Regions from separate parts of the Microbacterium sp. NPDC055455 genome, predicted to be linked through region 3. Evidence: predicted binding sites of a transcription regulator. Region 3 holds the regulator's gene; each other region holds the start of a gene.

Region 1 (7,663 bases), on a different contig from region 3:
CCCTCGTCGCCCAGTGCGGAGCGGATGCCGATGAGCCGCCCGCGGGCGGCGCGGGATTCGTCGGTCGTGCCGACGTAGGCGATGTCGCGGTGCCCGTCGCGGGTGAGCCGCCGGCAGGCGAGTGTCGCGATCTGCGCCTCGTCGGGCACGACGGCATCGACCTCCCATCCGGGCTCGGGCGCCGCGTCGACCAGCACGACCGGAAAGCCGTCGGGCACGGCGGGCCGCTCGACGCGCTGGTGGTACATGCGGGCGATGAGCAGCCCGTCGACGCGCTGCGCGAGGAACCGTGCGACCAGATCCCGCTCGGCATCGGCGTCGCCTCCGCTCTCGGCCACCATCAGCAGCACGTCGCGCTCGAGGCCGGCGCGTCGTGCCCCCTCGATGATGCGGCCGGCGAAGGGCGTCGCCGCGAGGTCGTCGCCGATGAGACCGACGACGCCGGTGCGCCGTCGCCGCAGCCCGCTCGCCACCCTGTCGGGCACATAGCCGAGCTCGCGCGCGACCGCCAGGATGCGCTCGCGGGTGTCGGCATTCACCGCGCGAGCGCCGCTGAGTGCGTGCGACACGGTCGTCGGCGACACTCCCGCGGCCGCCGCGACGTCGCTGACCCGCGCGCGTCCGGCCCCGGATGCCCTACCGTTCCCCATTCCTCCAGGTTAGGCCGCGCCGCACTCCCGGTGAGCGCGCGGCGGCGCAGGGCTGTGTGAGGGGCCCGACCGCCGCCCGTCTCACGCACCGCCTCGCGCAAACGCCCCCCGTTGCCTGGGGCGAGGCGACCGACGGCGCGCGGCCTGGTACGTACCGATGGCACGGAATCCGACCTGCATGCGTTTCGCCGGTCTGGGACGCGGCTAGAACGGAGCCCCGACCGCGTCCGACGGCCGGAAGGCGGGCATATGGAGTGGTCTTTCCGGTGGCACCACATACCGTCGACCGGCCGGCGATATCCACTCGAGCGCGCCGCCGCTGTCGCGCACCTGTCTCACCCGCCACCCACCGTGATGTTTGACCTTGTGGTGCCCGCGGCAGAGCGGGTTCAGGTTGTCTATGCGAGTCTCACCCCCGGACTCCCAGGCGACGGTGTGATCGATCTCGCACCGCGAGGCCGGCATCCCGCATCCCGGCGCCATGCATCGCTCGGCCCTCCACTGCACGAGCCGTCGCATCGGAGCCGGCGGTCGATAGAGTTCGCGACCAACCGACAGGACCGTCGATGTCTCGGGGTGCACCAGGATCCGCATCCATCCCTCCACACCGCCGCATAGCTCGCGCGCTCGTTCGAGAGGGATCGGCCCCACACCCTCCACCACGGCGGGCGCCAGGCCGGCGGCCTCGCGGGCACGGTCGTGCTCCTCGAGCAGCGAGAGCGCAGGAACGGTGATCGCCACCGTTGCGCGGATGCCGCGGGCCTCGTCGGGGTGCGCATCCGTCACACCTTCGATCAGCAGGTCGCAGATCACGTCGGCGCGCACCTGCTCGAGCGAGCGACTCTCACTCTCGTGCGCGACGATAACCTTCGCGATGGAGGTCGCACGGGCATAGATCGCCTGTGCTTCGACCGCGGGCACGTAGAGATGCAGCCAAGACATCGCGTCGGCAGCGGGCTCGGCGACGACCCTGCGCAACGCGACCGCCGCTTCGTGACGTTCGGCGATCGAGACGGCGCGCGAGGCGTCGATCCGCCGGCGAAGGAGCCGCCGGAACGAACCGACCGGCATCGACTCCGCCAGCTCGACGGCCTCGGGCAGCAGCGCGGCACGCAGCTCGGGTTCGAGTTCGTCGACAGCTGTGACCAGGATCTCGGCGTGCCGCTCGGTCATCCGCGCGCGCCGCAACGATTGGAGGACCGACGGGTACCGCTGAACGATCGCTTCAGCCATGCGCATCAGCTCACCCGCGGCGTACTCGGTGGTGCGCAGCGCAGCAGCGAGCTCCAGCCGGACCCCGCGTTCGACGACGTCTGTGAAGCGATTACCGCGGGCGACGGCATCCGCCATAGCCTCTCGGCGCATCGCCTCCACCCGCACGAACCGTTGAGCGGCGAAGATCGACATCATGTCCGCCACCTCGACCACGAGGTCGAGCGCGTCCGGTATCGGAGGCTCGTAGGCATCCGCGTCGAGAAGCATACCGTCAGGTTAGAACATACCTACGACATCGCGGCTTGACGAGGGCGGGGTCGAGAGACCCGGACGCGCGACTTCTAGCCGCACCGCAGCCCCGCTCCCCGCGACTCAGCGCACGACCGCGGTCACGGTCGCCAGGCGGCCGAGCACCTCCTGGCTGATGGAGCCCAGCAGGAATCGCGCGAGCGCGCCGCGGCCGTGCGAGCCGACCACCGTCAGCCGCGCGGAGCCCGCCAGCCCGTTGATGATCTGCGACGGGTAGCCGCGCTCCACCTTCCGCACGATCTCGAGGTCGGGGTAGCGCGAGCCGAGCCCGGCCAGCGAAAGGGCGAGGGCCTCGGCGGTGAGCTTCTCCATGTTCTCGAGGTACTCCGCCGGATACGACCCCATGTTGCGCGGCGCCTCGAGGGGCGTCCACACCGCCACGGCGATGAGGGGCTCGCCGAGGCGGTCGGCCTCGTCCGCGGCGAAGGCCACCGCCTTCTCCGACACCGGCGAGCCGTCGACCCCGACGACCACGCCCGACCGTCCGGCGGCGTCCGCGTCGGGAACCACGACGACCGGGCAGTGGGCTCCCGCCGCGATGCGCAGGCCGTGCGCGCCCCGGGCCGCCCGCGATCCCTGGCCCGGGTAGTCGCTGCCGATCACGAGCAGCGCCGCGTCGGCCGAGGCGTCCACGAGCTTCGCCACCGGGTTGCCGCGCTCGACGCGCGTCCGCACGACCAGCCCGTCCGCGGCGATGCGCGACGCCTCGTGCTCCACGCGCTCGCGCGCCTCCTCGAGCGCGGCGGCGAGGACCGAGTCCTCCCCCACGGCGCCGACGGCGCCTCCCACGACGGTGACGAGCTCGAGCGGCTGCCGGCGCTCCCTCGCGCGCTGCGCGGCCCAATCGACCGCGCGACGCGCGACGGCGGCATCCGTGATTCCGACGACGATGGCTTCACCCACGATGGCTCCCTTCGGATGCCCCCAGGCTAGCGCCGGCGATCGCCCCGATGCAGGCGGATGCGCCGTGACAGACACCTCGGCCGCGAATGCGGGAAGCCCGGGCGTCCGAGGACGGCCGGGCTTCCCGTGAAGAGGCGGCTACAGCGCGAGGCGCTCGCGCACGACGTCGGCCAGGGCGTCCGCGTGACGACGTGCGTCGTCCTCGGAACCGGCCTCGACCATGACGCGCACGAGCGGCTCCGTGCCCGAGGGGCGCAGCAGCACGCGCCCGGACAGCCCGAGCTCTGCCGTGGCGCGGGCGACGGCATCCTGCACGATCTCATCGCCCACGCGCGTCCGGTCGACGCCCTTCACGTTGACGAGCACCTGCGGGTACACCGTCATGACCGACGCCAGCTCGGCGAGCGTCTTGCCCGTGCGTGCCATCTCGGCCACGAGGTGCAGGCCCGTGAGCAGGCCGTCGCCGGTCGTCGCGAACTCGCTCATGATGACGTGCCCGGACTGCTCGCCGCCGAGGGAGTAGCCGTGCTTGTTCATCGTCTCGAGAACGTACCGGTCGCCGACTGCGGTCGTCTCGAGGCGGATGCCGTGGGCGTCCATGGCGCGGTGCAGGCCGAGGTTGCTCATGACGGTCGCGACGAGCGTGTCGTCCTTGAGGGCGCCGCGCTCCTTCATCGCGACGGCCAGGATCGCCATGATCTGGTCGCCGTCCACGATGCGGCCCTCCGCGTCCACGGCGAGGCAGCGGTCCGCGTCGCCGTCGTGCGCGATGCCGACGTCGGCTCCGACGCGGACGACGTGCTCGGCGAGCAGATCGAGGTGGGTGGATCCGACGCCGTCGTTGATGTTGAGGCCGTCGGGGTCGGCGCCGATGACGGTGACCTTCGCGCCGGCGTCGCGGAACGTCTCGGGAGAGACGCCGGATGCCGCGCCGTGCGCGCAGTCGAGCACGACGTGCAACCCCTCGAGGCGGTTCGGCAGCGAGCCGAGCAGGTGCACGACGTAGCGGTCCTCGGCGTCGGCGAAGCGGCGGATGCGACCGACGCCGGCCCCGGTGGGCTGCAGCTTCGGCCCCTGCATCGCCTGCTCGATGCGCTCCTCGACGACGTCGGGCAGCTTCACACCGCCGGTGGCGAAGATCTTGATGCCGTTGTCGGGAGCGGGATTGTGGGATGCCGACACCATGACGCCGAAGTCGGCATCGATGTCGGCGATGAGGAACGCGGTCGCGGGCGTGGGGAGCACACCGGCGTCGTACACGTCGACGCCCGAGGACGCGAGCCCTGCCTCGACCGCAGCCGAGAGGAACTCGCCAGACACGCGCGGGTCGCGCGCGACGACGGCCGTGAGGCGCTTGCCGGCGGCGCGACGCGCCTCGGCCGTACGACCCTGGCCCAGGACGACAGCGGTCGCCTGGGCCAGGGTCAGTGCGAGATCGGCGGTGAGGGGGCCGTTGGCCAGCCCCCTCACCCCATCCGTGCCAAAGATCGGCATGCGGAGAGGAAGCCGATCAGCGCTTCGAGTACTGCGGCGCCTTGCGGGCCTTCTTGAGACCGGCCTTCTTGCGCTCGATGACGCGGGCGTCGCGCGAGAGGAAGCCGGCCTTCTTGAGGGTCGGGCGGTTGTTCTCGACGTCGATCTCGTTCAGCGCACGGGCGATGCCGAGGCGCAGCGCGCCGGCCTGGCCCGAGGGGCCGCCACCCGAGATGCGGACGATGACGTCGTACGCGTCGGTGAGGTTGAGCACCGTGAACGGGTCGGTGATGAGCTGCTGGTGCAGCTTGTTCGGGAAGTAGTCCTCGAACGCACGGCCGTTGACGGTGATGGTGCCGGAGCCCGGGATGACGCGCACGCGGGCGATGGCCTGCTTGCGGCGACCGACGGCTGCGCCCGACACCGAGAGCACGGGGCGCTCGGCGGCGACGGCGGTCTCGTCGACCTGGGACTCGGTGGAGTAGCTGCTGGGGGTTTCTTCGATGTTCGCCATCAGTGTGTCCTGTTCTGTGCGGCGCTTACTGGGCGACCTGGTCGAAAACGTACGCGGTGGGCTTCTGCGCCGCGTGCGGGTGCTCGGCACCGCGGTAGACCTTGAGCTTCGACAGCTGGTCGCGGCCGAGGGTGTTCTTGGGGAGCATGCCGCGGACGGCCTTCTCGACGGCGCGGACCGGGTTCTTCTCGAGGAGCTCCGAGTAGGTGACGGACTTGAGGCCGCCCGGGTAGCCCGAGTGGCGGTAGGCCTTCTTCTGCTCGAGCTTCTGGCCCGTCAGCGCGACCTTCTCGGCGTTGACGATGATGACGAAGTCGCCCATGTCGACGTGGGGGGCGAAGGTGGCCTTGTGCTTGCCACGCAGGAGCGCGGCGGCGTGCGAGGCGAGGCGGCCGAGGACGACGTCAGTCGCGTCGATGACCAGCCACTCGCGCTGGGCTTCGCCAGCCTTGGGGGTGTAAGTGCGCGTCACAGTAGTGCTGCTTTCTTGATCGAACGGAGAGGTTCGTGAATCCCACTCCGGGGTGCTTCGGCAGTCGGAGATCCGGTTTCCGGTTCCTGAGCCTGTCGAAGGGCGCCAGTGGAGGGCTCACGTTCGCGGTGCCGGGTCAGCTGAGCCGAACACCAAAGATCGAGTCTACGGCATCCGGATGCCTCGTCCAAACCGTCAGCGCGCGCCCGGGCGCGGCAGGGGCTCAGGGCACGATCGGCTCCACCGGATCCGCGGGTGGCTGCTCCTCCGGCGGTGGCTGCTCCTCGGCGGGCGGCTGCTCCTGCGTCTCAGGCGCCGGCTCGGGCTCAGGCGTCACGGGTGCCGAGAAGAAGCGGCGGGATGCCTCCTCCGCCCTCAGCTGATCCTCGCGCAGCGCGGTCACCGCGGCGGCATAGGCGAGCAGCTCGGCGTCGCCGCTCGCTCCCGCGCTCCTCGCGGCGCCGACCGCGGCCGCCGTGGCGATGACGTCGTCACGGAAGCTCTGAAAGGCCAGGTCGTTCTCGGCGGCGATCCCCTCGGCGGTGGCGGGGAGGGTCGCTCCGAGCGCGCGCTGCGCCTCGGTCAGCGCGGTGACCTGCTGTGTCACCGCGGCGGTCGCCGCCTTCACCTCTTCGGTGGTCGCCGCGACGGCGGCGGAGTAGGCGCGGGCGTCCGCCGCCGCATCCTCCGCGGACTGCACGTCGTCGATCGTCGTCACGTCGGGGGCGTCATAGGCGGCCGGCCGCTCGGGCAGCGTCGTGCTGTCCAGAAGAGCGATGACGGCACCTGCGGCCGCGTTCGCCGCGTCGAGCGCGGGCTGGTCGCTCATCCCCGCGACCGCTGCGAGTGCCGGCGTGGCGCTGTCGGCCGCGGCGCGGGCGGCTGCCGCGGTGGTGTCGTACTCCGCGTACGCCGCCTCCATCGCCGGCACCGGCTCGTCGGCGGCGTCGGCGGCGGCCTCGAACTCGGCGGTCGCCGCGGCGAGCTCCTCGGCCTGCGCCTGGAGCAGCTGCGACACGGTGATGCTCGCGGCCACGAGCATCAGGATGAGCGCGACCGCGATCCCCACGGACCACCACGTGCCCTTGCTCCAGGCTCGCATTCCACGCGGCGTCGAGGCGAACTCGCCCTGGGCCGCTTGCGCGGCCGCCGCCGCCTTCGCCGCGCGCCGCGCCTCGCGCTTCGTGGCACGTTGAGACGGCGGGCGTCGCTCGGCGGATCGTCCCGCCGGCGCGACGCCCGCAGCGGCGCGACCCGGAACCGTGACAGCCTCGGCGTCTCCGGCCACGACCGCGGCTGCCGCAACGGCTTCCGGAGCGACCGCCGATGGCGGAGCGGATGCCTCGATCGGCACGCCGGGCGCATCGTCGAGCGGGATCAGCTCACCGTCGGCGTCGAACATGAAGAGGTCGTCGGCGTCATACGAGAGCAGGTCGTCGTCATCGAGCGCGAAGAGCTCGTCGTCGGTTGGGGCTGCGGGCGGGATGGCGTCGGCGATGTCGGGCTCGGCGTCGTCGGCCGGGATCCGATCGGCCTCAGAGGGCACGCCATCGAACTCCGCGCCCGCAGGATCGGGCGCGGGCGCGTGATCAAGCGTGGGCGCCGGTGCCCCCTGCGCCGGGACAGGCGCGTCGACCGGATCCCGGCGCGGCGGTCGTGCGAAGAACTCGGCGAGCCGGTCGGCGGTGGTCGGGTCGTGAACCTGCCCCTCCGCCACCGGACCACGTGACTCCGCCCCGAAGAAGTCCGCCAGAGCGCGCGCTCGGACCTCGCCACCGTCGGCTGGGGAAGCCTGGGGTGACGAGCCGTCGTCGCTGGGGACGTTGATCGGGGGCATCGGAGTCAACGGCGCGCGCCCTCCCTAAGTCACGGCCGAATCGACTCAGGGTACACCGTTTCGCGCCACCCTCCGTCCATTGCGCGACAGGCGTCGCGGGCGTCAGGCGGAATCGCGGGGCGCGCCTCAGCTCGGAGGGTCGGTCGGGACCGGCTGGATCGGCGGGCCGGGGATGATCCCCGGGTCGGTGCCCGGCTCCGTGACCTCCCCTTCGGGCGGCGGCGGCACGGACTCCTCCTCGACCGGCGGCGGCGGCTCGACCACCTGGGGAGGCGTCCAGCTGTCGCGAC
Region 2 (7,663 bases), on a different contig from region 3:
CGCGTGGGCGATGTGATCACGTATCAGATCCGGTCGGGCGAGGCGGCTGTCGTGAGTCATCGCGTGGTCTCGAAGACGTATGCGGATGGCGAGCTGACCTTCATCACGAAGGGCGACAACAATGACGCGGTCGATCCGGAGCCGGTGAGGTCCGTGCAGGTCCGCGGCACGCTCTGGTACAGCCTGCCGCTGCTGGGCTGGGTGAACAACGTCCTCAACGGCTCGAACCGCACCATCGTGCTCGCGGTCGTCGCCGGCGGGCTCTTCCTCTACGCCGCGATCTCGATCGTCGCGGCCGCGCGTGATCGACGGAAGAAGGGGACGACGGATGCCGCGACCCGCGGCCCCGCGACGGACGAGGCTCTCGTCTCCGAAGGATAGAGGGCGACCCGCTGCGTCGCGGCAACTCCCGTCGCGATGCGAACCGCGCGGCGCACTCGGCGCCGGCACGGCGCTACCCGGCGGGGTGGAGTCTTCGACCTGGAGGAGCGAGGTCGCCGAAGTCGTAGCGTCGAGCGACCCGCATGGGCAGCGGGACGGGCGGCAGACCGGGGCGATGGAGGACGAACTCCTCCGTGCCGTCGCGTGTGATGCGCCACCGATGATGATGCAGGTTCATGTGGTGGAACGCGCAGAGCAGGATGCCCCGATCGACGTCGGTGCGGCCGCCGTGCGCGTACGGGTCGATGTGGTGCGCCTCGCAGTACGAGGCGGGTCGGTCGCAGTCGGGGATGCGGCATCCGCCATCACGGACCGCCAACGCGACGCGCTGTGCCGGGCTGAACAGTCGTGCTTCGCGGCCGAGGTGGAGCGGATTGCCGGACGGGTCGAGGGTGACGGTGACCGTCGCGGTGTCGCAGGTTCGAGCCGCGATGACCCAGCCTGGCAGCGTCGAACCGGTGTCTTCGACGAGGGCGACCGCCGGCCGTCCGGTCATGGCGCCGTCGTGGGCATCCTGGGTGGCGACGATGCGGATGCCGGCCTGTCGCGTGCCGAACACCGTCGAGGCGTCGGCGAGCGCGCCGGCCCGGATGATGTCCATGATCAGGTCGTAGGCGATCTGATCGTTCGTGCGCGGATCGTCGGAGAGCTCCTGAGCCCGCGCCGCCTCGTCGGGATCGACGAAGCGCGGTCCGCCGCGACGCGGGCGCAGCGCGGTGGCGATGATGGTGTCGATGCCGACGGCGCCGACGTCGTCGAACGTGAAGCTGCCGCGGCGCACGCCGTCGCGGTCGGTCCAGGTGCGGAAGGAGCGCGCGTCGAACCGCTCGTCGAAGCGGCGCTGCGCGCCCTCGGGGTCGAGCAGGTCGCGGACTGCGCGAGCAGCAGTCCCGAGTTCTTCGACGGTGCGCACCTGCGCTTCATCGACCAGCTGCTGTGCCGCGAGCGCCCACGCGTCGCGCGCCGCCGTATCGTCGGCGTGTTCGTCGTCGACGCCCGCGGGCGGATCGCCGAGACCGCGGAAGATGGCGTCGTGCTGCGCGGACGTCAGCGTGCCCACCAGCAGAGCCTCGCCCAGCGCGGCGTGCCAGGGCGGCGCAGCCGGCGTCCCACAGGTCATCCCCGATTCGTCGTCGCCCGAGCCCGCGTCCGAACCCGCCGGCACGAGTGAGGTGGCCAGCGCCTCCCCGATGCGCACCTGCTTCGTCGCGTCGGCGCGGGTGCTGCCAGTCAGGTCTTGGATGAGCGACACGGCGGACCGGTGCCCGTTCTTCTGTGCGAGGCCGCTGTGACCGGCATCCCTGGTCGAGCGCGCCGCGACGACGCCCGACGCCGCGATACGGACGGACTCTCCGGCGCGCACGAGCGTCGTCGCGCTCCGGATCACCCGCAGGAGTTCGTCGTCGTCGAGTCCGTGCACGGTCGCCGGAATCCGCGCGGCATCGCCGTCTCCGAGGGCGTCCTGCAGGGCGCTGATCGCGTCCTGCAGGTCGGAGAAGATGTCCATAGTTCATTGTGGCATGAGCCTCAGACACTCGAAGATATATACGACTAGCCTATGGATTCACGCGCAAGCCCACCGTCCGCAGGTGGGGGCGGTCGCACCGAATCATGGGCGGCCCCACCCATCCAAACCCCGTCCCCGACCCCGTCCCCGAGAATTTCCCCCGGTCCGGCCCTCGCCCCGCCGCAGCAGGCGTAGCCTCCCGGGCATGACACCTTCGCCTTCGGGGATCACGACGGCCGGGCAGCTGCGCGCATCGGGTCACACCTACCGGCCGGTCCGCATCGAGCTGCGTGAGAACCTCCTCGCCGCCCTGGCGAACGGCGAGGACCCGTGGCCCGGCATCCACGGCTTCGACGACACCGTCATCCCGCAGCTCGAGCGCGCCCTCCTCGCCGGTCACGACGTCGTGCTGCTCGGCGAGCGCGGGCAGGGCAAGACCCGGCTCCTGCGCAGCCTCGTCGGGCTCCTCGACGAGTGGTCGCCGGTGATCGAGGGGTCGGAGCTCGGCGAGCATCCCTTCCACCCCATCGCCCCCGCATCCGTCCGCCGCGCGAGCAAACTGGGCGACGACCTGCCCATCGCGTGGCGCCACCGCAGCCAGCGGTACGCCGAGAAGCTCGCCACGCCCGACACGTCGGTGGCCGACCTCATCGGCGACGTCGACCCGATCAAGGTCGCCGAGGGCCGCTCGCTCGGCGACCCCGAGACGATCCACTACGGACTCGTGCCCCGCAGCAACGGCGGCATCGTCGCCATCAACGAGCTGCCCGACCTCGCCGAGCGCATCCAGGTCTCCCTCCTCAACGTGATGGAGGAGCGCGACATCCAGATCCGCGGCTACGTGCTGCGCCTGGACCTCGACGTGCTCGTCGTCGCGACGGCGAACCCCGAGGACTACACGAACCGCGGCCGCATCATCACGCCGCTGCAGGACCGCTTCGGGGCCGAGATCCGCACGCACTACCCGCAGACGATCGACGAGGAGATCGCCGTCATCCGGCAGGAGGCCGACCTCGTCGCCGCCGTGCCTTCCCACCTTCTCGAGGTGCTGGCGCGGTTCACGCGCAACCTCCGGGAATCGGATGCCGTCGACCAGCGTGCCGGCGTATCCGCGCGCTTCGCGATCGCCGGCGCCGAGACGATCGCCGCGGCGGCCCTGCATCGGGCGACGCGTCAGCACGAGGACGTCGCCGTCGCCCGACCCGTGGACCTCGAGACCGCCGTCGACGTGCTCGGCGGCAAGATCGAGTTCGAGACGGGGGAGGAGGGACGCGAGCGCGCCATCCTCGAGCACCTGCTGCGCACCGCCGTCGCCGACACCGCCCGCGCGCACCTGCGCGGCATCGACGCCCGTGCGCTCGCCGACGCCCTCCACGACGGCGCGACGGTGATGACCGGCGAGCAGGTGACCGCCGCCGACGTGCTCGCCGCGATGCCGGTGCTGGGCGAGTCCGACCTCTACGATCAGGTCGCCGAGCGCCTCGACGCGCACACGCCCGGTGAGCGCGCGGGTGCGCTCGAGCTGCTCCTGGAGTCCCTCTACCTCGACAAGCGCATCGGCAAGGACAGCGCCGGGGGTGAGACGGTCTATGGGTGACCCGTCTGGAGGAGGCATCCGCTGATGGTCCGCTCCTTCCACCGCACACCGGGCCACACCGCGCGCTACGGGCGGTACACCGGCGGCGACCCGCTCGCGCCGCCGGTCGAGGTGCAGTCGGCGCTGGAGGCGATCGGGCAGGACGTGATGTCGGGAACCTCCGCCGACCGCGCGCTGCGCGAGTACCTCCGCCGCGGCGACCGCGACCGCCTCGGTCTGGACGACCTCGCCCGCCGCGTGCGCGAGCGCCGGGCCGAGCTCACGCGGCGGCATCGCCTCGACGGCACCCTCGAAGAGGTCAAGAAGCTGCTCGACCGCGCCGTGCTCGAGGAGCGCAAGCACCTGGTCCGCGACGTGAACCTCGACGACACCACCCGCGCGTTCGCCGAGATGCGGCTCGAGAACCTGCCGTCCAGCACCGCCGCGGCCGTCAACGACCTCGCCGACTACGACTGGCAGAGCCCGAGCGCGCGGGCCGACTACGACCGCATCCGCGAGCTGCTCGGCCGCGAGCTGCTGGATCAGCGCTTCGCCGGCATGAAGAACGCGCTGGAGAATGCGACGGATGCCGATCGGCAGGCGATCCGCGACATGCTCAACGATCTGAACGACCTGCTCGAGAAGCGCCGGATGGGAGACGACACGCAGGAGGACTTCGACGAGTTCATGCGCAGGCACGGGGATCAGTTCCCCGAGAACCCGCAGAACCTCGACGAGCTGCTCGACACGCTCGCCGAGCGGGCTGCGGCGGCGCAGCGGATGCTCAACTCGATGACGCCCGAGCAGCGCGACGAGCTGCTGAGCCTCGCCGAGCAGGCGTTCGGCTCGCCCGACCTCATGCAGTCGCTGTCGCGCCTCGACGACAACCTGCGCTCGCTGCGGCCGGGAGAGGGCTGGACGGGATCGGCATCGTTCTCGGGTGATCAGCCGACGGGTCTCGGCGAGGCGACGGGCATCATGCAGGACCTGTCCGACCTCGATGCGCTGACCGATCAGCTCGGTCAGATGTATCCGGGCGCGCGCATGGACGACATCGACCTCGACGCCCTCGAGCGGCTCATCGGCGAGCGGGCCGCGGTGAGCGCCCGCACTCTGAAAGAGCTCGAGCAGGAGCTGAGGGACACCGGGATGCTGCAGCGGGCGTCCGACGGACAGCTGCGTCTCACCCCGCGGGCGATGCGGCAGCTGGGGCGCGCGCTGCTGCGCGACATCGCGACGCGCCAGTCCGGACGGCTGGGGCGGCGGGAGACGCGCAACGCCGGCGCGGCGGGCGACCGGACGGGGTCGACGCGCGAGTGGGCGTTCGGCGACACCGAGCCGTGGGACATCCCGCGCACGGTGTCGAACGCGGTGCTGCGGACGGTGCTGGACGGGGGCGACGTGTCATCCGGCGTACGGCTCGACACCCGAGACGTCGAGGTCGTCGAGACCGAGCAGCGCACGCAGGCGGCGGTCGCGCTGCTGGTGGACACGTCGTTCTCGATGGCGATGGACGGCCGGTGGGTGCCGATGAAGCGCACCGCGCTGGCTCTGCATCACCTGATCTCGACGCGGTTCCGGGGCGACAACCTGCGGCTGATCGCGTTCGCGCGTCACGCCGAGGTGATCGACATCGAGCAGCTCACCGCCAAGGACGCCGTGTGGGACAAGGGCACGAACCTCCAGCACGCGCTGCTGCTCGCCCAGCGGCACTTCCGCAAGAACCCCACCGCGCAGCCGGTGCTGCTGATCGTGACGGACGGCGAGCCGACCTCGCATCTGCGGCCGGACGGGAGCGTGTTCTTCTCGTATCCGCCGGACCCCCGGACGGTGGCGGCCACGGTGCGCGAGCTCGACACGGTGCAGCGGCTGGGCGCCCAGACGACGTTCTTCCGGCTGGGGGAGGACCCCGGCCTCGCGCGGTTCATCGACGCGCTCGCCCGGCGCGCCTGCGGTCAGGTCGTGGCGCCGGAGCTCGACGACCTCGGGCGAGCGGTCGTCGACAGCTACCTCGGCTCCCGGCACACCGGGCGGGGCTCGCCCGAGGACTTCGGCGACCTTCTCCAGGGCCGGTCCTGGTGGTGGTGACGCGGGCGATCAGCCGTCGCCGGCCGCTCGACCCGCGTCAGCCGCGCACGGCGGCGCGGATGCGCTCGACGGCGAACTTGGGCGAGCGATCCTCGAACAACAGCCCGTTGGTCTCCTGACCGGTGTCGGTCAGCTGCGTGTAGCAGAACCCCGCGAGGCCGTCGGCCGTGCGCACCGCGTGCAGGATCGCGCTCACCTGCTTCTCGAAGGCGTCGACATCGGCCGCGGTGGAGTAGCCCCAGTCCTTCTCGGACCCGGTCGCGAGGCTCACGCCCCCGAACTCCGTGAGGAGCACGGGCTTGGCGGGCCGGGCCGCCTCCAGCGACATGCGCCGCCCGGCCGGGCCGAAGCCGTCCAGCAAGGCGGCGACGCTCGCGTCGTCCCCATACCTCTGGGCGAGCACAGCGGGATCGGCCTCGTAGTCGTGGATCGTCCACAGATCCGATGACGTGTGCTCCCAGCCGTCGTTCGAGACGACCGGTCGCGTACCGTCCAGAGCCCGTGTCAGGTCGGTGATCGATCTGCTCAGTGCGCGCTGTCGCGCATCGTGCGAGATGTGCTGCACGCCCCAGCTCTCGTTGAGCGGTACCCAGACGATGATGCAGGGATGGGACAGGTCCCGCGCGACGATGTCCGTCCACTCTCTGACCAGGCTCCCGATCGCCCGCGCGTCGAAGGCATACGCGCTGGCGGTCTCGGCCCAGATCATGAGCCCGAGCCGGTCAGCCCAGTACAGGAACCGGGGGTCTTCGGCCTTCTGATGCACCCGTGCGGTGTTGAACCCCAGCTCGAGGATCAGCTCCACTTCGCGGCGGAGCATCTCGGGTGTCGCGGCGAGATGCGTCTGCGGCCAGTAGTTCTGGGCGAGGACGGCGCGAATGGTCGTCGGGCGGTCGTTGAGCAGGAGGTGATCGGCGCACGCGTCCACGCTTCGCAAGCCGACGTAGCTGCCGACGACGTCGATCGACGCTCCGTCGGCACTTTCAAGGGCGACCGTCGCCCGCAGCAGGGTGGGCTTCTCGGGCCGCCACAGCAGCTCCTCGTACTGCTGTCCGTTCAGCTGGGCGGGAATCACCAGCCTGATGGGGCAGACGGACCCGCCCATGGTGCGGACGCGAGCCTCGGCGAGGGTCACCCCCTGGTGGGAGATCGCCACAGCGACCCATGAGTCCTCGGGAGGGCGACCGTCGAGGGCGACGTCGATGAGGACGGAAGCGGTGGGGAGGTCGCTGCGCCAGGTGAGGGCGTCCACGGACGCATCCGGGACGCACTCGAGCCAGACGGGCTGCCAGATGCCGGTCGTGCGGTGGTACCAGATCGAGTGCGGCTGCTCGTGCCAGTCCTGCTTGCCTCGCAAGACCGAGACGTCGTCCGGGAGGTCGACCGCGCGGACGACGAGCACATTCTCACCGTCGGGGTCGATCACCGCGGTGATGTCGGCCACGAACGGGGACTGACCGCCTTCGTGCGTCGCGACGAGCCGGCCGTTGACCCACACGGTCGCCGAATGGTCGACCGCTCCGAAGTGCAGCAGCACGCGGCGCCCCTGGGACGGCCAGCCGGCAGCCCGGAGATCGTCCGCCCCCAGGGTGCGTCGGTACCAGACACAGGGCAGGAAGTCCGTCTCGTGGATGCCCGAGGCGGGCGATTCGGGCGGGAACGGCACGACGATCGTGCGCGTGAACTCGACGTCGTCCACCGTGCGGCTGAGGTCGTCGTCGCGGGCGAACTCCCACTCGCCGCCCAGGTCGAGCCATGCCGGTCGCACGAGCTGCGGCCGCGGGTAGGTGCCGTCCTGCGATGTGGCGTCCACGCCGCTGAACTGCCACTGTGCGTTGATCATTCGGAAGCGCCTCTCGTGCTCGCGCGGTGCGCGATGGTGTGGCCGACGGTGTGGATGCCCTGCGTGGGCGGGTCTTCGAAGAGCAGGTCGATCGCCTTTCGTGCGAGCGCCGCAGTATCGGGCGCCACGGAGCTGAGGGTCGGCGTGCTGTAGCGGGCTTCGTCGATGTCGTCGAAGCCGATGACCGCGACGTCGTCGGGCACGCGGA
Region 3 (7,663 bases):
CGAAACAGTAGGTCACAGGACGGTGCACGCCGCCCGCCTCCGCTACCGTGGACGCATCGTCGCCCGGTCGTCCTCACGGACGCCCCGAACCACGGGGTACCGGGCAGGAGCGACAGCCGAGCCCGGCACCCGCCCGCGATGACACCCCTTCCGCTGCGGCGGTGAGCGTGGTGCCGCGGCCGCCCGGGCTTTCCGTTCGGCCCAGCCCTGTCCCCGACCTGAGAAGCAGACCCATGCCGATCGATCTGAGCACACCTGGCGTGCCGATCTCGTTCGAGGTGTATCCGCCGCGCTCCGACGCGGGCTTCGCCGCACTGCACGAGACGATCCGCCACCTCGCCGCCGTCGACCCCCGGTTCATCTCGGTGACGTACGGCGCCGGCGGCTCCACCGGCGGCCGCTCCCTCGAGCTGCTGACCCACATCCTCCGCGAGACGCACGTCGAGCCGCTCGCGCACCTGACCTGCGTCGGCAACGGCTACGCCGGCGCGACCTCGCTCATCCGCGAGTTCCTCGATGCCGGCATCACGAGCTTCCTCGCCCTCCGGGGCGACCCGCCCGCCGGATCGTCCGAGGACGACGCGTTCCTCGGCGACCTGGAATCCGCCGCACAGCTCGTGCAGCTGATCGACTGCGTGCAGGCCGAGCGGGCCCCGTACACCGAGGCGCCCGTCCCCGGCGTGCCGGGCGCCGTCCGCGTCGCGGAGAGACCGCGGGTCGACATCGCGGTCGCCGCCTTCCCGAACGGGCACCCGCGGGCCCGCCACGCATCGAGCGACATCGACGCGCTCCTCGCCAAGCAGGCGGCCGGTGCCACCCTGGCCATCACGCAGCTCTTCTTCCACGCCGAGGACTATCTCGGGTTCGTGCAGCGCGCGCGCGACGCCGGCGTCACGATCCCGATCCTGCCGGGGATCATGCCCATCACCTCGCCCGCGCGGCTGCGGCGCGTGCTCGAGCTCACGGGGGAGCAGCTGCCCGCCGAGCTGGCCGTCGCGCTCGACGTCGAGCCGACCGCCGAGGGGCAGCGTGCGGTGGGCGTCGCCCACGCCGCGCAGCTGGCCCGTGAGGTCGTCGAGGGCGGGGCCCCCGGCATCCACCTCTACGCGTTCAACAACCACGACACGGTCCTCGAGGTCCTGGGCGAGGCCGGGGCGCTCCCGTCGGCGTCACGGCTGCCCGATCCCGTCCACTGACACGCGGGCGCCGCGCTCCGTCGGAGAGCCCGACGGTGTCTTCGGCGACCCCGGAAACCCCCTGCCGCACACCCAGAAGGAAAGAGAGACGCACATGTCCGACCCTCGCCCGCAGTTTCCGAGAGGCACCATCCTCGGCTACCCGCGCATCGGCCGCCGCCGCGAGCTGAAGCGCGCCGTGGAGGCGCACTGGTCCGGAGCCACGGACGTCCAGACGCTCGAGCGCGCCGCGGCCGAGCTGCGCCGCGCGACGCGCGAGCGTCTGGCCGCCCTCGGCCTCGGCCGCGACGACTCGTCGATCCCGGAGTCGTTCTCGTTCTACGACCAGGTGCACGACGCCGCCGTCGCGGTCGGCGCGCTGCCCGAGCGCTTCGGCGCGCGGCGCGGTGACGACGGCCGGATCGGCCTCGACGCCTATTTCGCGGCCGCCCGCGGCGCGGGCGACGATGCGCCGCTCGAGATGACGAAGTGGTTCGACACCAACTACCACTACCTCGTCCCCGAGATCGGCCCCGAGACCGCGTTCGCGATGTCGTGCGACCGCTTCGCCCGCCAGGTGGCGGAGGCCAGGGCCGACGGCTTCACCGTCCGGCCGGTGCTGGTCGGTCCCGTCACGCTGCTCGCCCTTTCGAAGCCGACGGATGCCGCGCCCGCAGGCTTCGACCCGCTCAGCCGCCTGGACGACCTGCTGCCGGTATACGTCGAGCTGCTCGAGGGACTGCGGGCCGCGGGCGCGGAGTGGGTCCAGCTGGACGAGCCCGCCCTCGTGAGCGAGAGCCTTCCGGCGACCACGGCGCAGCTGGCGGATGCCGCTGCCAGGGCATACGGGGTGCTCGGCGCCGCCGCACGCCGCCCGTCGCTCCTCGTCGCCGCCCCGTACGCGCAGTTGTCCGATGCGGCGTGGGCGGCGCTGGGCGCGGCGCCGATCGAGGCGATCGCGGTCGACCTCACGCGCGGCGGCGTCCCGGCCGCGGTGGACGGCCTCGCCGGCAAGACGCTCGTGGGCGGCGTGATCGACGGCCGCAACGTGTGGCGCGGCGACCTGGAGGCGGCGTGGGGCCGTCTGTCGGACCTCGCGGCGCTCGGCGCCGGCTCTGTCGCCGCCGCCACGTCGACCTCTCTGCAGCACGTGCCGCACGACGTCGACGACGAGTCCGCGCTCGATCCGCGTCTGGCGTCGTGGCTCGCGTTCGCCGACCAGAAGGTGGGGCAGGTCGTGACGCTCGCGACCGGTCTGGCGGAGGGACGCGCGGCGATCGAGGACGCGCTGACGGAGGCATCCGTCGCCCTCGCCGCCCGGCGATCCTCGCCCGGCGTGCGCGACGGTGCCGTGCGGGCGCGCACGGCCGGCCTGGTCGATGCCGACTTCGACCGCGGCGCGTACGGCCGGCGCGTCGCTGCCCAGGACGCGCAGCTGGCCCTGCCGCTGCTGCCCACGACGACGATCGGCTCGTTCCCGCAGACCGACGAGATCCGGCGGGCGCGTGCGCGGCACGGCCGCGGCGAGCTGGGCGCCGCGGAGTACGAGCGGTTCCTCCGCGACGAGATCGCGCGCGTCGTGACCCTGCAGGAGGATCTCGGGCTGGACGTCCTCGTCCACGGCGAAGCCGAGCGCAACGACATGGTGCAGTACTTCGCCGAGCACCTCGACGGATGCGCCGTCACCGAGAACGGCTGGGTGCAGTCCTACGGCTCGCGCGCGACCCGGCCGTCGATCCTGTGGGGTGACGTGTCGCGTCCGGCGCCGATCACGGTGGCGTGGTCGACGTTCGCCCAGTCGCTCACCGACAAGCCGATGAAGGGCATGCTGACCGGGCCGGTGACGATCCTCGCCTGGTCGTTCGTCCGCGACGACCAGCCGCTCTCCGAGACCGCGAACCAGGTCGCCCTCGCGCTGCGCGACGAGATCGCGGACCTCGAGGACGCGGGCATCCGGGTGATCCAGGTCGACGAGCCGGCGCTGCGGGAGCTGCTCCCGCTGGCGGTGGCCGACCAGCCGGCGTACCTCGCGTGGTCGGTGGCGTCCTTCCGCCTCGCCACAGCCGGCGCGGCACCCGCGACGCAGGTGCACACGCACCTGTGCTACTCGGAGTTCGACGTCGTGATCGATGCGATCGCGGCACTGGACGCCGACGTCACCTCCATCGAGGCCGCCCGCAGCCGCGGCGAGGTGATCGGCGACATCGCGTCGTCGGGCTTCGCGGCCGGCATCGGGCCGGGCGTGTACGACATCCACTCGCCGCGCGTGCCGTCCGTCGACGAGATCTCGGAGCTCCTCGACCGCGCGGTCGCCGAGCTCCCGCTGCGCCGCGTGTGGGTGAACCCGGACTGCGGCCTCAAGACGCGGGGGTACGGCGAGACGGTGACGTCGCTGCGGAACCTCGTCGAGGCGACGCGGGCGGCGCGGACGCGCGTTCCGGCCTAGCGGCGCTTCTTGGTCCCGGATGCCGCGGCCCCTCCGGTCGCGGCATCCGGCGTCTCCACCACCACGGTGTCGGCATCCGCGTCGATCACGAGGGTGTCCGCCTCGGAGTCGAGGACGAGGGTGTCGCCGTCGGTGACGCCCGCCGGCCCCGCGCCGTCGGCGGGGGGCACCGCGACCACGTCGGCCGCGGCCGCCGCCTCGGCGTCCTCCGGCCGGCGCTGCAGCAGTTCGGTGACCCACCACACCAGGAGCCAGACGATCAGGACCAGGAAGACCTCTCCGACCGACAACGGCCGCAGGAGCATCAGCCACAGCACCGCGAGGACGCCGAGGACCACCCGGACGAGCACGCGCTGTGCGAAGAGCCACGAGCCGACTCGGCCGGTGTCCACGCCCCGCCGGAGGGCGGCGGTCCGGATCCCGGCGTTCATCGACGCGACCCCGTGGCGGGCCGCCTGAGCGCCGCGCCAGCGCCCCGACATCCAGGCGATCACCGCGATCACCAGGCCGAGGAGCGTCAGCACCACCGCGGTGTCGCGCATGGCGCCGGTGATCTGCTCGTACATCGAGGCGAGCGCGCCGGCCGGCACGCCGAGGTTCGGTCCGCTCAGCGCGAGCACGGCGCCGCCGGCGCCCAGGGCGATCGCGAGCGCGGCCGCGCCGACCGCGATGCCGACGCCTGTTCCCAGGACCGCCGTGGAGCGCCGCCGGGCGATGGCGATCCCCGCGACGAAGAGGACGAGGGCCAGCAGCGGCGTCCACCACCCCGCGGCCACCGCGAGGTTGTAGACCGTGCCGACGACCGTGAGGGCGTCGCTCTGGGCCACCACGATCGTCCTGTCGATCTCGGGGATCTGCTCGGCGATCCCGATGCCGCGGTCGACGAGGCGGTCCTTGACCTCCGCGATGATCGGGCCCAGCTGGATGCCGATCTCCCCCTCGCCGGTGATCACCACGGCGCCGCCGGCCGTACCTCCCGCCGCGACGGCCTGCAGCGAGCGGTGACTGGCTCGCAGAGCCGTCTCCCACACGTCGGCGAAGGCCTCCGACTGCACGAGGCGCGTGACGGTCGTGTCGACGAGGTTCTGCACCCCCTGCGCGGCGGGGGAGCGCAGCAGATCGAGGGCGGCGAGGGCGCGCGGCGGCAGATCGAGCTGCTGGATGCCGTCGAAGAGATCGTTCACGACCGTCTCGAGGTTCAGCGACTCGTCGATCGCCGCGGTGACCTCCTGCACGATGAGCGCCTGAACCTGCGGGTCGTCGGCCAGCGGTGCGAACGTCTCGACGAAGCGCGTCTCGTCGACCAGCTCGACGCGTGCCCACGCGGCGACGATCGACACCGGCACCAGGATCGTGGCGATGACGATGCACAGCGCCGAGAAGAAGGCGCGCCAGCGGCTGCCGGGCGGTTCGGTCGACGTCCTGGCGCCCTGCGCGGAATCACCGCGGAGTCGGGCGTTCTCCGCCTCGAGCGCCTCGAGGCGCGCGCGGAGGTCGGCGGCGTCGGCGATGCCGGTCGTGTCGGTCATCCCCCCCTTATAGCGCGCCGCGCCGCTGCCCCGCCAGGACCTTCGTCACGCGTTTCGAGTGAAAGGCGCTCAGACCGCGCGCAGCACCGCCACGACCTTGCCCAGCACCGTCGCCTCGTCGCCCAGGATCGGCTCGAACGCGGAGTTGCGGGGGAGCAGCCATGTGTGGCCGTCGCGCTGCCGGAAGGTCTTGACCGTGGCCTCGCCGTCGAGCATCGCCGCGACGATCTCGCCGTTGTCGGCGGTGGCCTGCGCGCGCACGACGACCCAGTCCCCGTCGCAGATCGCGGCGTCGATCATCGACTCGCCCGAGACCTTGAGCATGAAGAGGTCCCCCTTGCCGACGAGCTGGCGGGGCAGCGGGAAGATCTCCTCCACCTGCTGCTCGGCGGTGATGGGCACGCCGGCGGCGATCCGCCCGACGAGGGGCACCAGGGCGGCGTCGCCCAGCGAGGGCGCGGCGTCGGCCGGGCTCTCGGTCGCCGACCCGGGGAGGTCGATGAGCACCTCCATCGCCCGAGTCTTGCCGGCGTCGCGGCGGAGGTAGCCGCTGAGCTCGAGCTGGTTGAGCTGGTGGGTCACGCTCGACAGCGACTTCAGGCCGACCGCGTCGCCGATCTCGCGCATGCTCGGCGGGTAGCCGTGGCGCGCGATGGAGCGCTGGATCACCTCGAGGATCGCGAGCTGCTTGTCGCTGAGGCTCTTGCGCCGACGAGTCTGGGGCTTGTCGCGCCCGGCCGCGTCGCTCATCTTCCGGCTCCCGTCCTGCGCCCGCGAGCGCTGTTTCTTCGAATGTCGGAGGCCCGTGGTGGGGTTCTCGTATCGAAACCGTATCCGCATACCGGGGGTACGGGGAACAACCCGTCCGCGTGTCGCGTTCGATCATTCGGCACTCGGGCCGAGTCTTGACACCGTCGAAAGTCGAAGATAGCTTCGGAAGAGAGGTTCGCACTCCCCGCTCCCGGCCGAGCGGGGAATGCGAATCTCTCCCCATCACGAGGAGACACCATGACCGCGATCGCTTACACGACGTCCGTTCCCTCGCCGGCGCGCGCGACGCGTCTGCGACTCACGGTGCGGGGCCGCCGCGTCCTGGCCACGCTGGCGGCGATGCCCGCGGTGATCGCGCTCAGCGCCGCGGTCATCGGCGGCGGGGCGGCTCTCGCCACCCGCGACGCCGGTGCGCCGGCGGGGTCGTTCAGCACCGTCACCGTGTCGCACGGCGACTCGCTGTGGACGATCGCGGAGGACGTCGCGCCCGGGCACGACCCCCGCGACGTGGTCGACGCCATCGTCCGCCTGAACGCACTCGACGGCGTCACCGTCCAGGCCGGGCAGAGCCTGGCGATCCCGGCGGAGTACGGCTCGGCGGAGTAGGGCCCGGCCGAACCCGCGCCGCCGACGTCATCCGAGGCGGGAGCGTGTCGCGCGGCTCTACCATGGGAGGGGTGAGTGCACGTCTCGAAGACCTCCCTTTACGCGCCGATCTCCGCGGGCAGACGCCCTACGGCGCTCCGCAGGCACCGCTTCCCGTCGCCCTGAACGTCAACGAGAACACGCATCCGGTTCCGCAGGAGGTCGCGGACGACATCCTCGACTCCATCGCCCTCGCCCTGCGCGATGTGAACCGGTATCCCGACCGCGAGTTCACCGCCCTGCGCGAGGGCTTCGCCGACTACCTCGGACACGGGCTCACCCGCGAGCAGATCTGGGCCGCGAACGGGTCCAACGAAGTGCTCCAGCACATCCTCCAGGCCTTCGCCGGACCCGGCCGTACGGCGTTCGGCTTCGGGCCCACCTACTCCATGTACCCGCTCCTGACGCGGGGGACCGGGGCGGATTGGATCGCCGGGACGCGGTCCTCCGACTACTCGATCGAGGCTGCGGACGCGGCCGCGCAGGTCGCCCACGTGTCGCCGGCTGTCGTCTTCCTGTGCTCGCCGAACAACCCCACGGGCACGCCCCTGGGCCTCGACGTCGTCGAGGCGGTCTACGACGCGACCGACGGCATCGTCATCGTGGACGAGGCGTACTTCGAGTTCGCGCCCCACGACGAGCGCTCGGCGCTGACGCTGCTGCCCGGTCGCGAGCGGCTCGTGGTGTCGCGCACGATGAGCAAGGCGTTCGCCTTCGCGGGTGCCCGCGTGGGGTATCTCGCGGCCGACCCGGCGCTGATCGACGCGCTCCGGCTGGTGCGGCTCCCGTACCACCTCAGCGCCTTGACGCAGGCGGCGGCCACGGCGGCCCTGCGTCACGCCCCGACGATGCTGCGCATGGTGGATGAGATCGTGGGGCAGCGCGACCGCATCTCGGCGACCGTCGAGGCCCTCGGCTACACGCCGCACGAGTCGTGGACGAACTTCGTGCTGTTCGGCGGGGTGCCCGATCCGGGCGCGACCTGGAGCGCGCTGTACGACGAGGGCGTGCTCATCCGCGATGTCGGCATCCCGAATCACCTCCGCGTCACCGCCGGGACCGAGGAGGAGACGACCGCGTTCCTGGACGCACTGGCC
Region 4 (7,663 bases), on a different contig from region 3:
TTCCACCACGATCGGATGCCCGTGTCCACTGCCGCGCCGCTGCTGCGGGTGCGCGAGCTCGGCGTCACCCACGACGGCGAGACCGCCCCGGCGCCGGCATCCGTGTCGTTCGACGTCTCACCGGGTGAGGTCGTGCTGCTCCTCGGGCCCAGCGGGTCGGGCAAGTCGACGCTCACGCTCGCGCTGAACGGGCTCATCCCCCACACGGTGCCCGCCGAGGTCACGGGATCCGTCGAGGTCGGCGGCCTCGACACCCGGCACACCGCGGTCGCCGAGCTCAGCACCCGCGTCGGCATGGTCTTCCAGGATCCGGACGCGCAGCTGGTCACCGGAACGGTTCTCGACGAGGTCGCGTTCGGTCCGGAGAACCTGCGGATGCCGGTGCCCGACGTCCTCGCCCGCGCCGAGGCCGCCCTGCGCCGCGTGGGGCTGTGGGAGCGCCGCTCCGAGAACCCCGACCGGCTGTCGGGCGGCGGACGTCAGCGGCTGGCGATCGCCTGCGCCCTCGCGATGGGCTCGCCGCTGCTCGTGCTGGACGAGCCGACCGCGAACCTCGACCCCGCCGGGATCGAAGAGGTCTACGCCGCCCTGGCCGAGCTCGTGGCCGCCGGGGATCGGGCCATCCTGCTCGTCGAGCACAACCTCGATGCCGCGGTCGGATTCGTCGACCGGGTGGTCGTGCTCGATCACGACGGGCGGCTCTTCGCCGACGGCACCGTCGACGAGGTCCTCCGCGGCCGCGCCGAGGAGCTGCAGCGGATGGGTGTCTGGCTGCCCGTGTCCACGATCGCCGCGCTGCGTCTCCGCCGCGCCGGCTTCGCGCTCGAGCCGCTTCCGCTCACCCCCGACGAGCTGCGCGCCGCCCTCGACGCCGAGCCCGCGCCCGTCCCCGCGGCATCCGGGTCTCCCCCCGCACCGGCCCCCGCGGCATCCGGAATTCGGACAATCGCGCAGATTCCGGATGCCACGCCCGCCGCAGTCCGGAAAACCGCTGATTCTCCGGTTTCCGGACCGGCCGCAGGCAAGCCACCCGGCCCGCTCATCCGCGTGCGCGGCCTGACGCTGCGCCGCGGCCGCACCGAGGTGCTCCACGACATCGACCTCGATGTTCCGCGCGGCGCGTTCGTCGCGGTCGTCGGGGCGAACGGCGCGGGCAAGACCAGCCTCATCCAGGCGATGGCGGGCGTCGTCACGCCGCCGAGGGGCGCCGTGCACGTCGACGGGGTCGACGTCGGCCGTGCTGACGCCCGCACCCTGAGCCGGCGCATCGGCTTCGTGTTCCAGAACCCCGAGCACCAGTTCATCGCGCACACGGTCTTCGACGAGATCGCGCACGGCCTGCGGCTGCAGCGCCTGCCCGAGGAGGAGGTGCGGACGCGCACGACGGCTCTCCTGGATCGATTCGGGCTCGCCTCGAAGGCGGCGAGCCACCCGTTCCTGCTGTCGGGCGGCCAGAAGCGGCGGCTCTCGGTGGGCACGGCGCTCGTCGCCGGGGCCCCCGTGCTCGTGCTCGACGAGCCCACCTTCGGCCAGGACCGTGCACGGGCGGAGGAGCTGCTGTCGCTGCTGTCGGAGCTGAACGCCGAGGGCACCACGATCCTGGTGGTGACCCACGACATGCAGCTGGTCACCGACTACGCCGACCGCACCGTCGTGATGACCGGCGGCCGCGTGCTCGCCGAGGGCCCGACCGCCGAGGTGTTCGCCGACGACGCCCTCATCACCGGCGCCGGCCTGCGCCCGCCGCCGCTGCGGCGTGCGCTGCGGAACGTCGTGCGCCACCCCGAGCTCGCCCGCATCGCACGTCTGGCCGATCTCCCCGGCAGCCGGGCGGCCCTCCCGCGCTCCGAGCCCGACGGGGCGCCCGCCCAGCTCCCGAACGGCGCCGCGTCGGCCGAGCTTCCGAACGACGCGTCGAGGTCGCGCAAGGTCGCCGATCCCGACCACTCCGCCGCGAATGGTCAGGAGCTCGGCCCGCACGCGGCACCCGCCCCGCACGCCGCGGGAGGTGCGCTGTGACCGACACCGGGCCCCTGACCGTGGCGACGGCGTCGCGCAGCGCGGTCGATCCGTACGCGCGGCGGGTCGAGGCATCCGCTGTCCGCTTCCTCTACGGCCTCAACCCGCTCGCCAAGCTCGCTGCACCACTGCCCGCCGCCGCGCTGCTGGTCTTCGTGCGGGACGCCGCGACCCCTGCGGCCTTCCTCGCGCTCGCGTACGCCGTTCTGCTGGTGGGCGTCTCGTTCACGCGGCGCCTGGCGGCGATCCTGTTCCTCGTGCTGCCGCTCGGTGCCCTGATCATCGGTTTCGGATTCGCGCTGTGGACGGACGCGTCGCGCGTCGACCAGTCCTGGGTGGTGTGGCAGGTGGGCGGCTGGACGATGTACGGCGGAGCCCTCGCCGTCGGCTTCGCCACCGGGCTCCGGCTGTCGGCCATCCTCGCGCTCACCCTGATCACCGGCCTGTCGACGACGGGTCCCGACCTCGTGCGCGCCACGGTGCAGCAGCTGCGGGTGCCCTACCGGATCGGCTACACCGCGCTCGCGGCGTTCCGGTTCCTGCCCCGTTTCGGGTACGAGCTCGACGTGATCCGTCAGGCGCATCGCGTGCGCGGTGCGCACGGCGGACGGGGGCCGTTCGTCGCGGTCGCGCGGTGGTTCGGCTACATCGTGCCGCTTCTGGCCGGAGCGATCCGCCACGCCGAGAGGGTCGCGCTCGCGATGGATGCGCGCGCCTTCGGGGCGCATCCCGACCGCACCGAGCGGTACACCGTGCCGTGGCGGGCGCGCGACACCGTCTTCACGCTGGCCTTCTGGGCGGTCTCCGCGGCTCTGCTCGCCGCCACCTTCCCGTGGGGTCTGGCCTGACCTCGTGCGGGCCTCGGCCCGGGAGCGACGGATGCCGGAGACCCGGCGCCTCCGCAGAGGGCCGGGTCGTGGCATCCGTCAGCGCCTGCCGACGATCTGGCGCGAGACGATGTCGCGCATGATCTCGTTCGTGCCGCCGTAGATGCGGTGCACGCGGGCATCGAGATAGGCGCGGGCGATCGGGTACTCGGTGATGTAGCCGTAGCCGCCGTGCAGCTGCACGCCGACATCGAGGAGCTCGGCCTCGCGGTCGGTCGTCCAGAACTTGACCTTCGCGGCCTCCTCGGCGGTGAGCTTCTCATCCCGGTAGAGCATCATCGCGCGGTCGACGTAGGCCCACATGACGTCGACGGTGGTGGCCATGTCGGCGAGCTTGAAGCGGGTGTTCTGGAAGTCGGCGATGCGCTCGCCGAACGCCTCACGGCTGAGCACGTAGTCGCGGGTCCACACGAACGCGGCCTCGCCCGCTGCCGCCGCCGCGACGCCGATCGACAGGCGCTCGAGCGGCAGGTTCATCATGAGCTGGATGAAGCCGAGGCCCTCCTTGCCACCGATGAGGTTCTCTTCGGGAACGAAGACGTCGGTGAACGACAGCTCGGCGGTGTCCCAGCCGTGGAAGCCCATCTTCTCGAGCTTCTTGCCGTGGTCGAAGCCCGTCATGCCGTCCTCGAGGATCAGCAGGCTGAAGGCATCCGGCCGGTTGCCCTCACCCGTCTTGACGAAGGTGACCACCATGTCGGCGGTCTTGCCCGACGAGATGAAGGTCTTCGCACCGTTGACGATGTAGCCGCCCTCGACGCGCTTGGCGGTGGTCTTGATGCCGCGGAGGTCCGAGCCGGCGCCGGGCTCGGTCATCGCGAGGGCGCCGAGGATCTCGCCGGTCGCCATGCCCGGCAGCCACTTCTCCTTCTGCTCCTGCGTGCCCATGTGCACGATGTAGGGCACGGCCAGGTCGTCCTGGATGCCGAGGGCGCCGGCCAGCGAGCCGAGGCCCGCGCCGATCGTCTCTTCGAGCACGATCGAGCGGAAGCGGTAGTCCTGCAGCATGCCGGCGCCGCCGAACTCCTCGGGCACCGACAGGCCGATGATCCCGGCCTCGCCCGCCGCCAGCATGGTGGCGCGGTCGATCTCGCCGTCGCGGTCCCACTGCCGGCGCTTCTCGTCCGAGGCGTAGCGCTTGATGAACTCCTTGACGACGTCGCGGAAGGCGTCGTGGTCCTCGTCGTAGATATCCCGCTCCATGGCAGGCGAACCTCTCTCTTCGTCGAGCCGGCGTCCCGTCGCGGCCCCGGTACCCCGATCCTACGCCGCGCCCGCGACATCCAGTCTCACCAGATGTGGAATCGAGTTCCTTCACCACGGATGCCGCGCCCGCTCACTGCGCGTAGTCCGGCGCGGGGGCGAGGGCGAAGAAGGCCTCCAGCGACGTCCACCCGCCGTCGTGGTACGCCTTGGCGAGTTCGGGCCCGATGTAGCGCAGGTGCCAGGGCTCCGGCAGGTACCCGGTCACCTCGGTCGCGCCCTCGACGTAGCGCACGATCCACCCGTGCTCCCACGCGTGCGCAGCGACCCACTGCCCCTGCGGCGTCGCGGCGAGGTCGTCGAGTGTGCCGCAGGCACCGGCGCACGCGACGACGTCGGCCCCGAGGCCCAGCTGGTGCTCGCTGTACCCGGGCCGCGCACTGACCTGATCGGCACGGTCGCCACGCTCTGCGAAATGCCGCCCGTAGGTCTGCTGCTGCGTCTGGTATGAGCGGAACCCGCTCTCCAGGGCGATCTCGCCGACGCCAGCCGTGCGCGCCGCATTGACGAGCGAGGTGAGAGCGGATGCCGCCTCCGTGCGCAGGGCGCCTCCCTCGATGTTGCGCACGCTGTCGGGCAGCACCAGGCCGCCGGGGCGATAGTCGATCGGAGACGCGGGGCGCAGCTTGTCGACGACGGCCCAGATGCGCGACGAGTCGCCGAGGTCCACGCACGGCGCACGCCCGTCGACCACTGCCGAGCGGAACGCCTCGCCGCCACCCGCGGCGACGATCGCCTGCTCGTCGGCGCCCGAGCGGAGCGCGGTGAGGAACTCGGGGAGAGCGCAGAGGTCTGCGGCCAGCGGCGACTGCTCCACGGCGGGCACGGGGAGCTGCTCGATCTCGCGCGCCTCCAGCGTGGTGGTGAGCGCAGCCTCGACCTCTGCCGGCGGGGCGGGCGGCAGCATCGCCGCCGTCATCGCCGCCGAGCCGAGCAGCAGTGCCGCACCTGCGGCGAGGGCCGCCACCGCGGCGACGCGGCCCGTGAGCCGCCGGGGACGCGCGTGCCGGACCGGCTGCGCGTCCTCGCCGACGGCGAGGATCTCGGCGCCGCGGGCGGCCCGCCGCTCACTCGTCACCGGGCGGCTATGGCGCGCGACGCGCCCGCCCGGTCGCGCTCTCAGCGAGGGAACCGGATGCGTCGCTGCCGTGTCGGGCGCGGCCGCCGCATGGGAGGTGGTGCGAGGCGCGGACGCGGGGGATGCGGTGTGAGGCGCGGACGCGGGGGAGGCCGTGTAGGCCGCGGCAGCGGGTGCAGGTGCGGCGGACGCGGCGTCCGGTGCGACCGCGGCGGACTCCTCCCGGGCGCGCCGCGCCGCCTCATCGCGCATCGCTCGGGCAGCGCGACGAGTCTCGGGGACGGCTCGGGGGGTGGCGAGCCGGCCAGGCTCCGTCACGCCTGCCATTCTGACCTGGACGGAGCATCGGCGCACGCTTTCCCGCGATGTTCGACACGCCGCCTCGGTGTCTTGACGCGCTTTCGAATTTTTGTTCTCATGGGTGAATGCGTTGGCAGGGTCAGGAGCTGGGTGTGGCGGATGCCGCGGCCCTGCCCGGCCTCGAGCAGCTCAACGGCCTCGTGCGCTCGGTCACCACGCCCGAGTTCGCCGGCGTGACCTTCCACGAGGTGCTCTGCAAGTCGGCGCTCAACCATGTGCCGATGGCGTCTGCGATGCCGTTCGACTGGACCGTGAACCCGTACCGCGGCTGCAGTCACTCGTGCGTTTACTGCTTCGCCCGCGGCACGCACGAGTACCTCGACCTCGACGCCGGGCGGGACTTCGACACGCAGGTCGTCGTGAAGATCAACGTCGCCGACGTGCTCGAGAAGGAACTGCAGCGGGGCAGCTGGCAGCGTCAGCCGGTGATGCTCGGCACCAACACCGACCCCTACCAGCGCGCCGAGGGCCGCTACCAGCTCATGCCGGGCATCGTGTCGGCGCTCGCCGAGTCGGGCACGCCGTTCTCGATCCTCACGAAGGGCACGCTGCTGCGGCGCGATCTGCCGATGCTGACGGATGCCGCGGCCCACGTGCCCGTCACGCTGGCCATGTCGATCGCGGTGTTCGACGACGAGCTGCAGCACCTGATCGAGCCGGGCACGCCGAGCGCCTCCGCCCGGCTGCAGACGGTCCGCGCGGCCGCCGACGCGGGCTTCCGCGTCACGGTGTTCCTGATGCCGATCATCCCGCACCTGACCGACTCGACAGCAGCGATCGACCACGCGCTGTCCCGCATCAAAGAGGCCGGCGCGATCCGGGTGGTCTACGGCGCACTGCACCTCCGGCCGGGCGCGAAGCAGTGGTTCATGCAGTGGCTCGAGCAGCGGCATCCGGAACTCGTGCCGTCGTATCGAGGGATGTACCCCGGCGTGACCGCGAATGCGCCGAAGGCGTACCGTGCATGGCTGGCGCAGCGCGTGCGACCGCTCCTGCGCGCGCACCGGCTCGACGGGCGCGCCGAGGAGGAGCACGGGCGCGGGGCGCCGGTGGCAGGACTCGCCGACCGCGCCGACGCACGCGCCGCTCCGATCGTCACGACCTCACGCGGGCGTGCCGCCGCCGCGAGCGCGAGGAACGCGATGCCGAGGAAGGCGACGGCGAGGAGCGCGACGGCCGGCGTCGATGCATCCGGCCGGCTCTTCTGACGGCGAGCCCGCCCTCAGCCGGCCAGCGTCACGCGCACGGCCGCGGCGTACGCGACGTACCCCGCGCTGTTGGGGTGGAAGGCGTTCCTGCTGCTGAGCCACCGGAAGTCGTTGATCCACGGGGCGGTGCTGCCGATGCCGTGTCCGGCGAAGTCGTCCTCGACGTCGACGAAGCGGGCGCCGTTGGCGACGGTCACCTGCTCGATGACGTCGTTCAGGACGACGGTCTGGTCGTTCACCTCGTCCGCCCACGTGTACTTGGGGTTGACTCCCGAGGAGTTCTCCCAGAACAGCAGCGGGTACCCGGTCACCACGATGCGCGCAGTCGCGGCCTTGGTGCGGATCGCCCCGATCACGTTCCCGATGCTGGCCTTGAAGGCGTCCGAGGTCGCGATCGCGGACCCCGCGGCGATCTTCGAGGAGCAGGTCGAGGTGACCAGGACGAAGCAGTTCTGCATGACGTCGGCGAACCCGACGTCGTTGCCGCCGACGGTCACCGTGACGATGCTCGCGTCGGCGGGGATGCCGGCGACCTGCGTCAGCACCGCGGACGTGTTGGCGCCCGAGCAGGCGAGGAAGGCGACGAGCCGCTTGTCGGGATCGGCGTCGAGCAGCTTCGGGTAGCTCTTCGAGCTGCGGTAGCAGGAACTGTCGAGATAGCTGTCGGCGCCCACGCCGGCGGCGAAAGAGTCGCCCACCGCCGCGTACGCGGGCTCGGCGGTACCGCCGCCGCCTCCGCCGCCTCCGCCGCCTCCGCCGCCGCCGCCCCCGCCGCCGGGCTTGTCGGGCTTCGCGGCCGCGACCGGCGCGGCCCAGCCCGCCTCAGCGGGGGCCGCGACCGCGAGCAG

Evidence for each region. Region 3 encodes LexA, which represses DNA repair genes until DNA is damaged. Its sites were predicted from a motif close to TCGAACANNTGTTCGA; they were not measured.
Region 1: a site for LexA is predicted at 2,143-2,158, ahead of ACWGUG_RS05875 (DUF222 domain-containing protein). Genes of this name have one in related genera too.
Region 2: a site for LexA is predicted at 1,977-1,992, ahead of ACWGUG_RS06295 (DUF222 domain-containing protein). Genes of this name have one in related genera too.
Region 4: a site for LexA is predicted at 5,649-5,664, ahead of ACWGUG_RS03700 (Rv2578c family radical SAM protein). Genes of this name have one in related genera too.

What each region holds. Positions count from the first base shown of each region.
Region 1 covers NZ_JBSHLB010000001.1:1,325,800-1,333,462, reverse strand. Annotated here, with positions in the region: gene ACWGUG_RS05880 (LacI family DNA-binding transcriptional regulator) at 1-650, opposite strand, end outside; gene ACWGUG_RS05875 (DUF222 domain-containing protein) at 855-2,132, opposite strand; gene ACWGUG_RS05870 (universal stress protein) at 2,238-3,077, opposite strand; gene glmM (phosphoglucosamine mutase) at 3,216-4,571, opposite strand; gene rpsI (30S ribosomal protein S9) at 4,588-5,064, opposite strand; gene rplM (50S ribosomal protein L13) at 5,090-5,536, opposite strand; gene ACWGUG_RS05850 (hypothetical protein) at 5,760-7,373, opposite strand; gene ACWGUG_RS05845 (hypothetical protein) at 7,500-7,663, opposite strand, start outside.
Region 2 covers NZ_JBSHLB010000001.1:1,436,286-1,443,948, forward strand. Annotated here, with positions in the region: gene ACWGUG_RS06290 (signal peptidase I) at 1-381, shown strand, start outside; gene ACWGUG_RS06295 (DUF222 domain-containing protein) at 455-1,948, opposite strand; gene ACWGUG_RS06300 (AAA family ATPase) at 2,154-3,545, shown strand; gene ACWGUG_RS06305 (VWA domain-containing protein) at 3,570-5,612, shown strand; gene ACWGUG_RS06310 (glycoside hydrolase family 2 protein) at 5,650-7,455, opposite strand; gene ACWGUG_RS06315 (LacI family DNA-binding transcriptional regulator) at 7,452-7,663, opposite strand, start outside.
Region 3 covers NZ_JBSHLB010000004.1:273,272-280,934, forward strand. Annotated here, with positions in the region: gene ACWGUG_RS13345 (methylenetetrahydrofolate reductase) at 234-1,196, shown strand; gene metE (5-methyltetrahydropteroyltriglutamate--homocysteine S-methyltransferase) at 1,291-3,621, shown strand; gene ACWGUG_RS13355 (hypothetical protein) at 3,618-5,150, opposite strand; gene lexA (transcriptional repressor LexA) at 5,220-5,900, opposite strand; gene ACWGUG_RS13365 (LysM peptidoglycan-binding domain-containing protein) at 6,159-6,527, shown strand; gene ACWGUG_RS13370 (histidinol-phosphate transaminase) at 6,590-7,663, shown strand, end outside.
Region 4 covers NZ_JBSHLB010000001.1:824,605-832,267, reverse strand. Annotated here, with positions in the region: gene ACWGUG_RS03720 (ABC transporter ATP-binding protein) at 16-2,019, shown strand; gene ACWGUG_RS03715 (energy-coupling factor transporter transmembrane component T) at 2,016-2,867, shown strand; gene ACWGUG_RS03710 (acyl-CoA dehydrogenase family protein) at 2,946-4,109, opposite strand; gene ACWGUG_RS03705 (M15 family metallopeptidase) at 4,243-5,247, opposite strand; gene ACWGUG_RS03700 (Rv2578c family radical SAM protein) at 5,673-6,815, shown strand; gene ACWGUG_RS03695 (SGNH/GDSL hydrolase family protein) at 6,830-7,663, opposite strand, start outside.